DNA from 4 places in the Neorhizobium turbinariae genome. Region 3 is predicted to be linked to each of the others. Evidence: predicted binding sites of a transcription regulator. Region 3 holds the regulator's gene; each other region holds the start of a gene.
What was found. Region 3 encodes LexA, which represses DNA repair genes until DNA is damaged. Its sites were predicted from a motif close to TGTTCNNNNTGTGTTCNG; they were not measured.
Positions count from the first base shown of each region.

Region 1: dinB (DNA polymerase IV) is a predicted target of LexA. The motif match lies at 896-913, and genes of this name have one in related genera.
Region 2: M0654_RS11745 (energy-coupling factor ABC transporter ATP-binding protein) is a predicted target of LexA. The motif match lies at 1,352-1,369, and genes of this name have one in related genera.
Region 4: M0654_RS10325 (YifB family Mg chelatase-like AAA ATPase) is a predicted target of LexA. The motif match lies at 1,392-1,409, and genes of this name have one in related genera.

Region 1 covers NZ_JALPRY010000007.1:80,018-83,720, forward strand. The annotation lists gene dinB (DNA polymerase IV) at 1-835, opposite strand, end outside; gene M0654_RS05460 (NYN domain-containing protein) at 1,020-1,781, shown strand; gene M0654_RS05465 (sensor histidine kinase) at 1,782-3,371, opposite strand; gene M0654_RS05470 (FAD-dependent oxidoreductase) at 3,531-3,703, opposite strand, start outside.
Region 2 covers NZ_JALPRY010000012.1:206,017-209,719, reverse strand. The annotation lists gene M0654_RS11750 (energy-coupling factor transporter transmembrane component T family protein) at 1-620, opposite strand, end outside; gene M0654_RS11745 (energy-coupling factor ABC transporter ATP-binding protein) at 617-1,297, opposite strand; gene M0654_RS11740 (winged helix-turn-helix domain-containing protein) at 1,406-2,599, shown strand; gene glgB (1,4-alpha-glucan branching protein GlgB) at 2,600-3,703, opposite strand, start outside.
Region 3 covers NZ_JALPRY010000001.1:354,855-358,557, reverse strand. The annotation lists gene kdsA (3-deoxy-8-phosphooctulonate synthase) at 56-904, opposite strand; gene M0654_RS01640 (VOC family protein) at 908-1,777, opposite strand; gene lexA (transcriptional repressor LexA) at 1,972-2,694, shown strand; gene M0654_RS01630 (ComEC/Rec2 family competence protein) at 2,675-3,703, opposite strand, start outside.
Region 4 covers NZ_JALPRY010000010.1:351,918-355,620, forward strand. The annotation lists gene M0654_RS10325 (YifB family Mg chelatase-like AAA ATPase) at 1-1,299, opposite strand, end outside; gene gshB (glutathione synthase) at 1,473-2,426, opposite strand; gene M0654_RS10335 (YraN family protein) at 2,522-2,905, opposite strand; gene rsmI (16S rRNA (cytidine(1402)-2'-O)-methyltransferase) at 2,892-3,703, opposite strand, start outside.

The DNA of each region.
Region 1 (3,703 bases), on a different contig from region 3:
CGATCAGCGGTATGACCTCGGTTTCCGCCGCTTCCAGGCTATGGATGTCCTGCGAGAACGTGTCCTCAGCACCCACGGACTTCCGCACCCGGTCTGGCCGCACCTGCCGCTCATCGATCCCCCGCGACAGTCCGTAGAAGTAGGGACCGGATTTGCCGAAGTGCTGGACCAGGAAGTCGAGCGACTTCGACTTGAGGTCGGCGCCGGTCTTGATGCCGAGCCGGTGCATCTTTTCGGCTGTCGCTGGGCCGACGCCGTGAAACTTCTTGATCGGAAGGGCCTCCATGAAAGCCGGCCCGTACTTTGGCGTGATCACCGCCTGGCCGTTCGGTTTGTTGAGGTCGCTCGCCATCTTCGCCAGGAATTTGCAGTAAGAGATCCCGGCAGAGGCGTTGAGGCCGGTGACCTGCTTGATCTTTGCCCTGATTTCCTGCGCGATCTCCGTAGCGACCTGCATGCCCTTCAGGTTTTCCGTCACGTCGAGATAGGCCTCATCGAGCGATAAGGGTTCTATCAACGGCGTATATTCCAAAAAGATCTCCCGGATCTGCAGCGACACCGCCTTGTAGACGTCAAACCGCGGCCGCACGAAGATGAGGTCCGGGCACTTCCGCATTGCCGTAACGGAGGCCATGGCCGAATGGATGCCAAACCTGCGAGCCTCATAACTTGCAGCAGCCACGACGCCACGAGCCTGCCCATGGCCGACGGCGACCGGCTTGCCTCGGAGTTCAGGATTATCGCGCTGTTCGACGGAGGCATAAAAGGCATCCATGTCTACATGGATGATCTTCCGGATCGGCCGCGCGTCGTTCTGGTCAGGCACCGCGCCCATCAAACCTGCCTGTCCTCTTCATCCGCGTTGCCAAGGTCTTGCTGTTCAATCGCTACCTAATGGAACAGATACGGAACATCAATGACTATCAACCGCGACCGGAAAATGTCGCCGCCCACCGATTGCAACCGGGGGTAACCTCATCCATCTTCGCACACGACTATGTCGCTCCGGAGCTTGCTGCATGCCACAGCCACGTCCGCCACGTCTTGCGGTGCTCATCGATGCGGAGAACGCATCGGCCCGGATTGTCGACGGGCTGTTCGACGAGATTGCCAAGATCGGCGAGGCGAGTGTCAGGCGCATCTATGGCGACTTTACCAGCAGCCGCTCCAGACCATGGATCGACGTGTTGGCGCGGCATGCGATTATCCCTCAGCAACAGTTTGCCTATACGACGGGCAAGAATGCCTCGGACATCACGCTCGTGATCGACGCGATGGATCTGTTGCATAGCGGTCGGTTCGACGGCTTTTGCCTCGTCTCCTCCGATAGCGATTTCACCCGCCTTGCTTCCCGTATCCGCGAACAAGGCGTGGATGTGTTCGGTTTTGGCGAACAGAAGACGCTGGAGAGCTTCCGCCAGGCCTGCCGGCGCTTCATCTACACAGGAAACCTCATACCGCATCAAACGGTAGAGGGGGCAGATGCTGCCCCACCCGCACCGCCACTTCAGCCACTGAGTGCCGCCACGCGTATCATCAGGAAAGTGATCGCCCAGATGGAAACGGAAGATGGATGGGTGTCTTTGGGCCCTGTTGGAAGTCAACTGGGGAACATGGCGTCAGACTTCGACCCGCGAACCTTCGGGTTCAAGAAACTGAGCGACCTGGTCAAGAAGACGAATGCCTTCGACGTCGATCATGTAGAGGGGCGACCTCTGCGTATCAGGTTGAAACAGCAGCCAAAACCGGTGCAGGTCAAGGCCGCTAACGGATCAGCGTGATCAGCTTCTTCCGCCAGAAGCGCGTTTGGGGCTGCTGGCGGGAGTATCTGCCTGATTGTCGCGCTTCCGCACCTCGTGATCTCCGCCGCTCATCGAGAGCGCCGCATACGGGACACGGATCTCGCATTCTACCCCTCCCGGCTTGAAGTGCCAGGCGACATCGCCGCCGACGCTCTTGGCGAATGCCATCTTGATCATCCGTGACCCAAATCCCTTGCGGGCCGGTTCCGCCACAGGCGGGCCATTGCGCTCAACCCACCGGAACACCAGTTGCTCTGGATCGGTTGCAGCGTCATGGCGCCAAGTGATTTCCACTTCGCCCGCGCTGTTGCTGAGCGCCCCGTATTTCGTGGCGTTGGTGCAGAGCTCATGAATGGACAGCGCAAACGGCAAGATCAGTTGCGACGGCAGCCGCACGTCTGGTCCCTGGACCTTGAAACGCTCGCTACCATTGCGGAACGGCGAGGTCGCCAGGTTGTCGACCAGGTCGTGCACTCTGACGCTGGTCCAGTTCGTTTGTGTGAGCAGGGATTGCACGCGCGCGAGCGCCGTCAGGCGTTGCTCGAAATCACTGTAGCGGGATTTTTCGACATGCCGTCTCAGCGTGTTGGAGGCGATGGCACTGACGACAGCGAAGGAGTTCTTCATCCGATGCGCCAGTTCCTGCAGCAGAAGATGGCGTTGCTCGCGACTGCGCTCCCTTTCGATCGCAAGCGAAGCAATCTTGACGAGCAGTGTGACGATCTCGATGTCCCGTGACTCCGGTGAGCGGGGCTCGCGGTGATAAACCGCAAAAGTCCCTAAAACCGTGTTCATGCGTGACATGATCGGGGTGGACCAGCAGGCTCGGAGTTGGTGCTGCCGCGCCAAGGCGCGAAAATCTTCCCATTCGGGAGCTGTCTCGACATCGGCAACATAAACTGGCTGTGCGCGGAATGCGGCCGATCCACATGAGCCGGTCGATGGTCCGATCTCCAATCCGTCGATCGCCTGGTTGTAGCTGTCGGGCAGGCTGGGTGCGGCACAATGGCGGAGACGCTTGCCATCGTCATCGAGCAGAAGAACGGATGCGAGGACGGTATTGTCTGAATACACCTCAATTGTCCGGGCAACGCTGGAAAGCGTCTCGGCCAGCGGCTTGTCTTCTGCGATCAAGGTCAGCGTGTCGTTTTCGGCGCTGATCAGCCGCATCTGTCGCTCGGTCTGCTTCTGGCGCTCCTGCGAACGCCGCAGCAGGCGCCGATACTCATCCGAAATCCAGATGATGAGGCCGGAGATCAGCGCGTATTGAAGCAGGCCGGTGACGGAGAACTGCTCGGGCACATGCTCCACGAACACGAGCCACGCCAAAACAAGCCCGAGCACCGCGCCGACGAGCCCTGCCATGCTGCCTGCGACGATCGCCGTGATCATCGTCGCAACGAGAAATGCGGGGAACGGCGGTGCAGCAGGATCAAGCATTCCAATCGCTGCGCGAAAGCCCAGTGCCGCTGCCGAACAGATCACTGCAAAGGCAAACGCTTTCCCCGTCCGCGGTTCGATGGTGACAGTGGGCAGTCGTTCGAATACCCGGATCCCCGCCTGGGGCATTTGCGCCTCCCTTCCGTCAACCACGCTGATTATGCATGAGTCTGGAGGCGTGACAACGCCCCCTCGCTATCGCGGAAACCGGAGTCCTTGGCGCCGGGCGGTAGGCTTAACGGCTTCTTAACCTCTGCAGACACACGGACGATCCGATCGAACGAATGGCTACAGGCGGTATCCGTTGGTCCGGAAGTAGGTTTCGAGAGACTGATCGGCATTCGCGATAGGTTCATTCAGCGCGACATATCCGTCCGGGCGCAGAAGGATGGCGCGATCCGCCGTTTCGGCTGTTTCTGAAACAACAATACGCAGTGGGGCCGCAAGGCCTGCCGGAGGTT
Region 2 (3,703 bases), on a different contig from region 3:
TCGCCGAGTTTGCGGTTGTTCTGCCCGCGGATGCCGCGAGCGTCAATGGCGGCGGCAATCTCGTCGGCATGGCGCAGCGTCTGGATGATCAGCGGCACCGCGAGCGTTAGCGGTCGCTGTTTCAACCCGCGCGCGTGGTGGGCATCGCGGATCGCTTCGTACCGGGCCAGCACTTCCGGCACGAAACGCACCACGAGGCCGATGGCAAGACCAAGATCCGCCGCCTTGACCAGCCCGATGCGCTCGAGTGGGCGTGCGCCCGCGGTGATCGTGTCGATGAACTCGGCCGTGCTCGTGGTTGCCGTTATAGTTGCAGCGAGGACCGCAAGTGCCACCAGCCTCAGGAAAACAGCGAGCGCGTCCGCCGGGCCGTTCAGAAGCAGCGTGAAGACTGTGAGGATGGAGATGGAAAGCAGAATCACCCGCAACTGCTGCCATGTCCGCGCCACGCCGAAGCACATCGACGCGTGAATTGCGCCGGCAAGGAAAACAGCAGCCGCCAGCACCACCGGGGAAGCGGTCACGAAAAGCAGCAGGCTGAAGACGGCAAGGCCGCCAAGCTTGAGGCCCGGCGAAAGCCGGTGCAGCCAGGTGTCGCCTTGAACGTAAAGCGTCTTCATGCGGCGCAGAGCGTCCGGTACTGGTCGATGACAGCCGGCGGCTCGCCATCGGCCAGCAGCCGGCCTTCGTGGAACAGCAGGACGCGGTCGAAGCCGGCGATCAAATCCAGATCGTGGCTGATGACGAGGACGTTTTCTTCGAGCGAATGCACGGTCTTTTCCACCAGGGCCCGATTGCGCAGGTCGAGCTGGTTGGTCGGCTCGTCCATGATGAGGATTTCAGGTCGCGTCACCAGTACCGAGGCGAGCGCCGCGAGCTGCAGTTCGCCACCCGAAAGCTCATGAACGCGCCGGTCCGCCAGATGCTCGATCCCGAAACGAGCGAGCACGGCGTTCACTTCCGCCTGCTTTTCCTCCCGCGAGAGTTTCCGGCTGGTGAGCCCAAGCGCGATGTCTTCCTTGAGGATCGGCAGGACGATCTGGTTCTGCGGGTTCTGGAAGATGAAGCCCGCCGCCGAGCGCACCTGCTCCCCATCGCTTGCCGTATCGAAGCCGTTGACGGTGACGCGTCCGGCTGCGGGCGTGACAAGCCCGTTGATCATGCGGGCAAACGTTGTCTTGCCGGAGCCGTTAAGGCCGATGATGCCGATCCGCCGCTCGCTGAGCGTAAGGGTCAGCGGATGAAGAACGGTGCGTCCCTCGAACCGTGCTTCTGCCTGTTCAAAACGAATGTCCAAGGGCACCCCTCGCGTTCGCCGCCTCTATAGACCGTAACGACGGGGAGGGAAATGCAGAACTGAACGTGAACATTGCAACCTCGGCCTCGGCATTCTAGTCTTTCCTCCATGGCGATTCTCATTGCGAATGACCAGGCACGAAGGATCTTTCTGGAGCGACAGCAGCTGTCGGCGTCACCGACGCGGTCGCTGAACAAGCAGGCCCTGCTGCAGCTCATCGATGACCTCGGCTTTGTGCAGGTCGACAGCATCGCGACGGTGGAGCGCGCCCACCACATGATCTTGTTTTCGCGCAACCAGACCTATCGGCGCGAGCACCTGACGGCGCTGCTCGAGAAGGATCGCGAGCTTTTCGAGCACTGGACGCATGATGCCTCGATCATCCCGGCGCGCTTCTTCCGCTATTGGAAACACAGGTTTCGCCGCCGCGAGCCGATCATCGCCGAGCGCTGGCGCAAGTGGCACGGCGAAGGCTTCGATTCCGCCTTCGAGGATACGTTCCGCTACATTGCCGAAAACGGCGCGATCATGTCGCGTGAACTCAAGGCCGAAGAGCACAAGTCCGGCGGCTGGTGGAACTGGCACCCGAACAAGACAGCGCTCGAATATTACTGGCACACCGGCAAGCTGGCGATTGCCGGCCGCGAGAACTTCCAGAAGATCTACGACCTGACGGAGCGGGTGATCCAGCCGCAGCACCACGAGCCGGAAGTGAGCCACGAGGAGTTCATCGACTGGGCCTGTCGCAGTGCTCTGCGTCGTCTCGGCTTTGCCACCTCGGGCGAGCTCGCCGCCTTCTGGGATCTCGTCACGCCGGACGAGGCGAAGGACTGGGTGAAGGCGCATCGCGACGAACTGGCGGAAGTGCTGATCGAGACTGCCGACGGCAGTCGTCCTCGCGCTTCGTTCGCGCTCGCCGGTTTTCCGGAAGCCCTTGGCGATGTGCCGGAGCCGCCGGCGCGGGTGCGTGTCCTCAGCCCCTTCGACCCGCTGTTGCGCAATCGCGACCGCGCCGAGCGCCTGTTCAACTTCTCCTATCGCATCGAGGTCTTCGTGCCGGAGCCGAAGCGGCAATATGGATATTACGTCTTTCCGCTCATGGAAGGTGCGCGGATGATCGGCCGCATCGACATGAAGGCCGACCGCAAGGCAGGCAGCCTCAATGTGAGGAAGCTGTGGCTGGAAAAGGGCGTGCGCCCCTCCGCCGGGCGCCTGGAGAAGCTCGACGCAGAACTCTTGCGTGTGGGGCGCTTCGCCGGCGTCGATAAGGTCACCTATCTGAGCGGTTGGCGAGACACCTGATCAGGCTCGCCAGCGCAGGAAGACGGTGGCGAGCGGCGGCAGGTTCAGCGAGATCGACTGACCGCGGCCATGGCACGGGATGTCTTCCGTCCACGCTTCCGTCTGGCCGAAATTCGACCCGCCATAGATCCCGGCATCAGTGTTGAGGACAACCTCCCAGCGGCCTTTTTCGGGAACGCCCAGGCGATAGTCATGGCGCGGCATCGGCGTCATGTTCGACATGATCAGCATGCGCGTCGAGCCATCCTGCGAGGAGCGCAGCATGCCGTAGACCGAGCTTTCCGCATCGTCGGAAACCGCCCATTCGAACCCTTCCGGATGGAGATCGCTGAACTGCAGTGCCGGCTCCTTTGCATAAAGCGCGTTGAGATCGCTGATCAGGCGCTGCACGCCCGCATGGTCCGGCCGGTCAAGCAGGTCCCACACAACGGAGCCGTCGTGATTCCATTCGGTGTCCTGCGCCACTTCGCCGCCCATGAACAGCAGCTTCTTGCCCGGGTGCCCCCACATGAAGCCGTAATAGGCGCGCAGGTTCGCCATCTTCTGCCAGTGGTCGCCCGGCATCTTGCCGAGCAGCGACCCTTTGCCGTGGACCACTTCGTCGTGGGAGAGCGGCAGGATGAAGCGTTCCGAATAGGCGTAGATCATGCCGAAGGTCATGCCGCCATGGTGGTATTTGCGGTAGATCGGGTCGTCGGACATGTAATGCAGCGTGTCGTGCATCCAGCCCATGTTCCACTTGAAATCAAAGCCGAGCCCGCCGTTCTCGACCTTGTCGGTCACGCCCGGCCAGGCGGTCGACTCTTCCGCCGCGGTGAAGGCATGCGGGCAGCGGTCGTGAATGATGCTGTTGAGGTGCTTGAAGAACTCAACCGATTCCAGGTTCTCCCGGCCGCCGTATTTATTCGGGATCCATTCGCCAGCATTGCGGCTGTAGTCGCGATAGAGCATCGAGGCGACCGCATCGACACGCAGCGCGTCGACGTGGAAATGCTCGAGCCAGTAGAGCGCCGAGGCGATCAGGAAGCCCTTCACTTCGTTGCGGCCGAGATTGTAGATGAGCGTGTTCCAGTCCTTGTGGAAACCCTCGCGCGGATCTTCATG
Region 3 (3,703 bases):
TTGGACTTTTGAATGTCGTAGAAGCTTGTCTCGCGCCGGTGACACGAGACCGTGCTCAATTGGCCTTGGCGATCGCGTCGAAGGCGAGCAGTTTTTCGAGAAGGCGGCGCATATCCTTCAGGCGCACCATGTTCGGGCCGTCAGATGGCGCATTGTCCGGATCTTCATGGGTTTCAATGAATACGCCGGCGACGCCCACGGCAACGGCTGCCCGCGCCAGCGTTTCGACAAACTCGCGCTGGCCGCCGGATGAGCCACCCTGGCCGCCTGGCTGCTGCACCGAATGGGTCGCATCGAACACCACCGGCGCACCAAGCGAGGCCATGATCGGCAGCGAGCGCATGTCGGACACAAGCGTATTGTAACCGAAGGAGGCACCGCGTTCGCAGAGCAGCACATTCGGATTGCCGCTTTGCGTGAATTTGGCGAGCACGTTCTTCATGTCCCAAGGCGCGAGGAACTGCCCCTTCTTGACGTTGATGACGCGGCCCGTCTTTGCCGCCGCGACCAAAAGGTCCGTCTGGCGGCTGAGAAACGCGGGAATCTGCAGGATGTCGACAGTCTTCGCGACGAGGCCGCACTGCTCTTCGGTGTGGATGTCCGTCAGAACCGGAAATCCGAACTCCTTCTTGAGATCTTCGAAGATCTCCATGGCAGGCTCAAGCCCGATGCCGCGCTTGCCGGAGATGGAGGTGCGGTTCGCCTTGTCGAAGGACGACTTGTAGACCAGCCCGATGCCAAGTTCGGCGCAGAGCTCCTTGAGCGTGCCGGCAATGTCGAAGGCGTGCTCGCGTGTTTCCATCTGGCAGGGGCCGGCGATCAGCGAAAGCCTTGCATCCTGAGCGAAGACAACCTGGCCCGCGCCTTCACCAACGAGCACACGAGAATTGGCCGCAACTTCCATGATCTATTCCTCAAACCCGAACAGAACGCCCTGACCGGGCGCTGCCGAAACAAGCACCCGGCCCTCTCGGCGGATGAATGCGACGTCATTAGCAGCAAGGGTAATCTCTGTCACGGCAAGATCGGTAGTCTTGAAGATCACGGCGCAGCCCTGCAGCCCTTCCCCGCCAGCTTGAGGTGGAAGAAGGAAATGCAGCCCCAGGTCATCGTCGGACATCACCCGTGTACGGACGCCGTTCGCTGCCACGAAACCGGCGCCCAACTCATCCTGCTCATGCTCGAACACCTGCGCCAATAGCGGCACGGCCGCATCGGGCTGTGATGCACCCAGGATGATCTCGCTGATGCCGATCACCGCGTTCGCATGGCTCAGCAGTTCCTCCCGCCCCGAAGGCAGTGGATTCAATCTCTGACAGGAGAACAGAAAGAAATTGGGTGACTGCGAGTCGGCCGCAAAGGCGAGACGAAAGCGTGCCTCCGATTCCGTGCCATCCGGAAGCTTCATCGGCCGGGCGAACTCCAGCATCTCGCCGCCGGATATGCCCTGCGCCGTGAAAGCGGTATGATCCGCCTGCGCATCATCGGTGGCGAGCACGATGGCTGAAAGCCCCTCCCGATGCCTCGTGCGACAGAAGGCAAGATTGCGCTCGGTGAACACATTGCCACGCTTCGCAGCCGCTGCGGCCTGACGACGATTGGCGAATGCGAGCGGCTCCAGATAACTCCCATCCCGCAGGAAAACACAGGCGTTGGCGGTGCCAAATGGGTGCAGCGCATCGGGTGCAACCGTGAACCCAAGGTCACCAAGGCGCGCCCGCGTCACTGCCAGATCCTTCACCGGTAGGACCAGATGATCGATTGCTCTTGCGTTCACGTCATACCCCCGAGCCAGAACCGGCCTTTTAAATTGGCAACCGCGACGCCAGCAGCAAGTGCTCTCACGGCCAGATCACCGGCTCCTGATCAACAAAAATGCATATGACTTCACGGATATTTAGCCACTTGCGGAACACATACTGAACAGATAGTGTCTGTTCTGGATTTGTTTCCGACTCTTGGGGTGCTGACATGCTGACGCGCAAACAACAGGAATTGCTGCTTTTCATTCACGAACGAATGAAGGAGTCAGGCGTACCGCCATCTTTCGACGAGATGAAGGACGCACTTGATCTCGCATCGAAGTCTGGCATCCACCGGTTGATCACAGCGCTTGAGGAACGCGGCTTCATTCGCCGGCTTCCAAACCGCGCCCGGGCCCTGGAAGTCATCAAGCTCCCTGAGGCCTACTCCCCCAGCATGCAGCCCCGCCGCGGTTTCTCGCCGAGTGTGATCGAAGGCAGCCTTGGTAAACCGTCAGCGTCTACCGCGTCCGCCAAACCTGCACCCGCCGCGGCCGACAATTCCAATTCGGCGACTGTCCCCGTCATGGGACGCATCGCGGCCGGCGTGCCGATTTCGGCGATCCAGAACAACACCCACGATATTACCGTACCAGCCGAGATGCTCGGTGCGGGCGAGCATTACGCGCTTGAGGTCAAGGGCGACTCGATGATCGAGGCCGGCATTCTCGATGGCGATACGGTGGTGATCCGCAACGGCAGCACCGCCAATCCGGGCGACATTATCGTGGCGCTTGTTGATGATGAAGAAGCAACGTTGAAGCGCTTCCGTCGTCGCGGCGGCTCGATCGCGCTGGAGGCTGCCAACCCGGCTTACGAAACCCGCATCTTCCCGCCGGACCGGGTCAAGATTCAGGGCAAGCTCGTCGGCCTTATTCGCCGCTACCACTGAGAAGAGCCCGAAGCGGCGCCGGCAGCTCCGCGCTGAAACTTTTGCTCCGCCAGTCGTAATGGCGGTGCCGGTTCCAAGAGCGACTGAGCCCGACCATGGCAGCACTTGCTGTCCAAAGATCGCGTTGCTTCGCGCGGTTGAAGTTGATCTCAAGCGCCCCTGCCTTTCGAAGCGTTTGCCCGCTGATCATCAGCGCGCCGGAGCGACACTCGTGGAAGCGGGCGCTTGGAGCTATGACGATGTCGGAGGCATCACACGCCGCGCCTGCGAAACGTCCATCCTCGACCACCGCGACCGTCACGCTCCCATCGGTTTTGGCCGCACACCACGCCTTGGAGACACAGCTGAACCCGCCTTCCGGTGCTGATCGCATCGCAGAGCGGGCCGCCTCCACTTCCTGTTCCGTCAGCGCCCGCCGCTCACGAGACGGTTCAGTAGGCCTATTATTGTCGCCGCCCGGAGACAGGCTGGTCTTCACATCCGGCTTCAAAGGCTGCGACAGCGTCAGCGCTCTCGTCCACTGGCCAAAGATAAAGTCGGGTGGACGGGCACGATTGGTCGCTACTTGCTGGCCACGGGTTAGCGCCACCAGCGTCCCATCCTCGGAGATCAGAAGATCCGGCAGCCGTTTTGCCCGTTCCTGCCAGGACAAGATGACCGCCAGCATAAGAAGCGGCAGCCCGAGAAGCCGCAGCCGCGTGCGCAGGAGCACGAGCAACAACAATCCGGCGGTAGCGACAGCAAGAAACCACGGATGCTGCCGCCCAAGAGGAACATCGCCGCCCCAGTCGGCAACATGTTTGGCAACGGCGATGACCGCTTCAAGACCATAACCCATCACCGTCAGGAAGGGCCATTCAAGCCCGAACGGCATCAGCAGCATGCCGATCAGGCCTGCCGGCATTACCACGAAGGAAATGATCGGCATCGCCGCGAGGTTGGCAGCAAGGCCGTATGTCGCGAGACGATGAAAGTGTTCAATGGAATAGATCGAGGTGGACAACCCGCC
Region 4 (3,703 bases), on a different contig from region 3:
GTTCGTTGATACGCCCAGGGCGCCCGCATTCTCGAACCGCTCCCTTTGCCGCTCGCGTGCCGCCGCAACCCGACGCGCCACATCCGCACTTCGCTCCGCAGGCGCCGGCCGAATGAGATCGGCCGCCGAAACCGCCGGCACATCGATGCGGATGTCGATGCGATCCATCAGCGGACCGGATATGCGCGCCTGGTAGTCGGCAGCGCATCTTGGCCCGCGTGCACAGCTATGGCCCGGTTCGCCTGCCATGCCGCATTTGCAGGGGTTCATGGCTGCGACGAGTTGGATGTTGGCCGGATAGGTGACGCGGTGGTTGGCGCGGGCAATGATGCATTCGCCGCTTTCCAGCGGCTGGCGCAGCGCGTCGAGCACCTGCGGCGAGAACTCGGGGAACTCGTCGAGAAACAACACGCCGTGATGGGCAAGCGAGGTCTCGCCCGGCTTTGCACGCAGCCCGCCGCCGATCAGCGCCGCCATGGTCGCCGAATGATGCGGCGTACGGTAGGGGCGGCGATCCGACAGCTTGCCGCCCGAGAGCTGACCAGCGATCGAGTGGATCATCGACACCTCGAGAAGCTCGGAGGCCGAAAGCGGCGGCAGGATCGACGGCAGGCGCGCCGCGAGCATGGATTTCCCTGACCCTGGAGGCCCGACCATCAACAGGTTGTGCCCACCAGCCGCCGCGACTTCCAGCGCCCGCTTGGCGCTTTCCTGTCCCTTGATATCCACGAGGTCCGGCAGGTTGGACGGCAGGGCGCGTACCGCGGGCTGTGGCCGCGAGATGACCTGGGTGCCGCGAAAATGGTTGGCGAGCGCAATCAGGCTGCGCGGCGCGATGATGTCGATATCGGCTCCCGCCCAGGCGGCTTCCGCCCCGCTGTCGGCCGGGCAGATCAGGCCCTTGCCCAGCGCGTTGGCGCCGATCGCCGCCGGCAAGGCGCCCGCCACAGGTGCCAGCGTGCCATCAAGGTTCAGCTCGCCCAAAACGACATAATCGGCAACGGCATCACCCGGTATGGCACCGAGCGCCGCCATCAAACCAAGCGCGATGGGGAAGTCGAAGTGCGAGCCCTCTTTCGGCAGATCTGCGGGCGCGAGATTGACGGTGACCTTCTTGGGCGGCATCGCAAGCCCCGAGGCATGAAGGGCCGCCTGGACCCGCTCGCGGCTTTCCGCCACCGCCTTGTCCGGCAGGCCCACGATATGCATGCCCATCTTGCCGGGCCCGACCATGACCTGGACATCGACGGGAACGCCCTCAATGCCCTGGAATGCCACCGTGCTCACACGCGCTACCATGCTTCCCGCTCCCAAACATCATGTCCGGAACGTCGGCGTGGGTCGCTTTCCGTGCCAGCGACGACAATCTGGCACAGAAGAACTTCCAGTTCAAGAACATTGCATGAACATCGGCCACGATTTTGCACGCAAAACGCGCAGCCGGTTGCAACCGGAGAACAGGTGCGAACGCGTCAGCCGGCGCGCTTGGCGTCGATCGCGTCCCAGAGCAGGCTGGCCACGTCGGCACCGCCGAACTTCTTCACTTCACGAATGCCGGTCGGAGAGGTGACGTTGATCTCCGTCATGTAGTCTCCGATCACGTCTATGCCGACGAAGATGAAGCCGCGCTCGCGCAGTGCCGGCCCGATCCGGGCGCAGATTTCCTTTTCGCGCGTCGTGAGTTCGGTCGGCTCGGCGCGCCCGCCGACATGCATGTTGGAGCGGCTGTCGGTTTCGGCCGGCACTCGGTTGATCGCGCCCACCGGCTCGCCGTCGACAAGCAGGATGCGCTTGTCGCCCTGGCGCACCGCCGGGAGATAGGCCTGCGCGATATAGGGTTCGCCGCGATACATCTGCGCAAACATCTCAAGCAGCGAGGTGAAGTTGCGGTCATCACGGGCGGAATGGAACACGCCGGCCCCACCGTTGCCGTAGAGCGGCTTCAGGATGATGTCACCGAGTTCATGGCGGAAACGGGCAATCTCGGCGGCATCGCGCGAGATCAATGTCGGCGGCATCAGGTCCGCGAACTCGGTCACGAAGATCTTTTCCGGTGAATTGCGCACCCAGGCGGGGTCGTTCACCACCAGTGTCTTCGGGTGGATGCGCTCCAGCAGATGCGTCGAGGTGATGTAGCCCATGTCGAAGGGCGGATCCTGGCGCAGATGCACCACGTCCATGGTCGACAGATCAACGCGCTCCTTTTCGCCGAGCGTGAAGTGGTCACCCTTGATGTCGCGAACCTGCAGCGGCTCAAGCGCCGCGAATATCTTGCCGTCGCGCATGGTCAGCCGGTCCGGCGTGTAGTGGAACAGCTCGTAGCCGCGCGACTGCGCCTCGAGCGCCATGGCGAAGGTGGAGTCACCGGCAATCTTGATGCCGGAGATGTGGTCCATCTGGAATGCGACCTTGCGGATTTTCGCCATGACATGAGCCCCCTGAATTTGGCTCGCCTGATGTAGGATGAGCCGCCACCAAAGGCAACCCAAACAGGCTGCGAGACCTCCGTGACCGAGGCAGCCTAGAAGGCGTCGGGAAAATGCCGAGGCAGACGGCCCGGCAGCACTGCGACCACATCGTAGCGGTACGACAGGCGCCCGCCGTCCCGGCGCCTGGAAAGCCAGACCTCGCTTGCCGCCCGGATGCGGTGCTGCGCACCATAGGAGACGGCATCGAGTGCCGCCCCCTCGTGCTTGCGGGCCTTGACCTCGACGAAAGCAATAAGGTCACCCTTCCTGATGATCAGGTCGATTTCACCGCGCCTGGTGCGATAGCGCATGGCGAGCACCCGATAGCCCTTGGCCATCAGCCAGGCGGCGGCGAGATATTCTGCGAAATGGCCACGGCGCTCGGCGCGCTGCCGCTTTTCCGTTGCCTGGGGCGGGCGGGCCTCAGGCCCCCTCACCCGCTTCACCCTTCAGATCGAGAAGCCGCTGGTAAAGATCCTTCTTCGCCAGCCCCGTTGCGCGCGCCGCCTCGGCCGCAGCCTTGGATGCCGGCATCTGGCTTGCCAACTGCCGCAGCATGGCATCCACCTCCAGCGCGCCCGGCGCTTCTTCCGCTTCCGGTGGCGCGATGAGCAGCACGATCTCGCCCTTCACCGTTTTCTGCTCGTCATAAAAGGCGGCAAGTTCCTCCAGCGTGCCGCGCCGGAATTCTTCGAACGTCTTCGTCAGTTCCCGGCAGACCACGGCGCGGCGGGTTCCGCCCAACACCTCGGCTGCCGCCGTCACGGTTGCGCCGATCCGATGCGGAGACTCAAAGAAGATCAGCGTCGCCGGCACCTTGGCGAGTTCGGCCAGCCGGTCGCGGCGGCCCTTGTCCTTCGCCGGCAGGAAACCCGCAAACATGAAGGCATCGGACGGCATGCCGGATCCGACAAGGGCTGCGAGCGGCGCCGAGGCCCCGGGGATCGGCACCACCTTGTGGCCGGCTTCCAGCGCCATCTGCCCCAGCCGATAACCGGGATCGGATACGAGCGGCGTGCCGGCATCCGAGACAAGCGCCACAGACTTGCCTTGCTCCAGGGCGGCCAGAAGCCGCGGGCCCGCTTCATCGGCATTGTGTTCGTGGTAGGCATAAGGGCGGTTGACGATGCCGTAGCGGTCCAGAAGCACGCGTGTGACGCGGGTATCCTCACAGGCGAGAACATCTGCGCCGGAGAGCGTTTCCAGCGCCCGCAGAGTTATGTCGCCGAGATTGC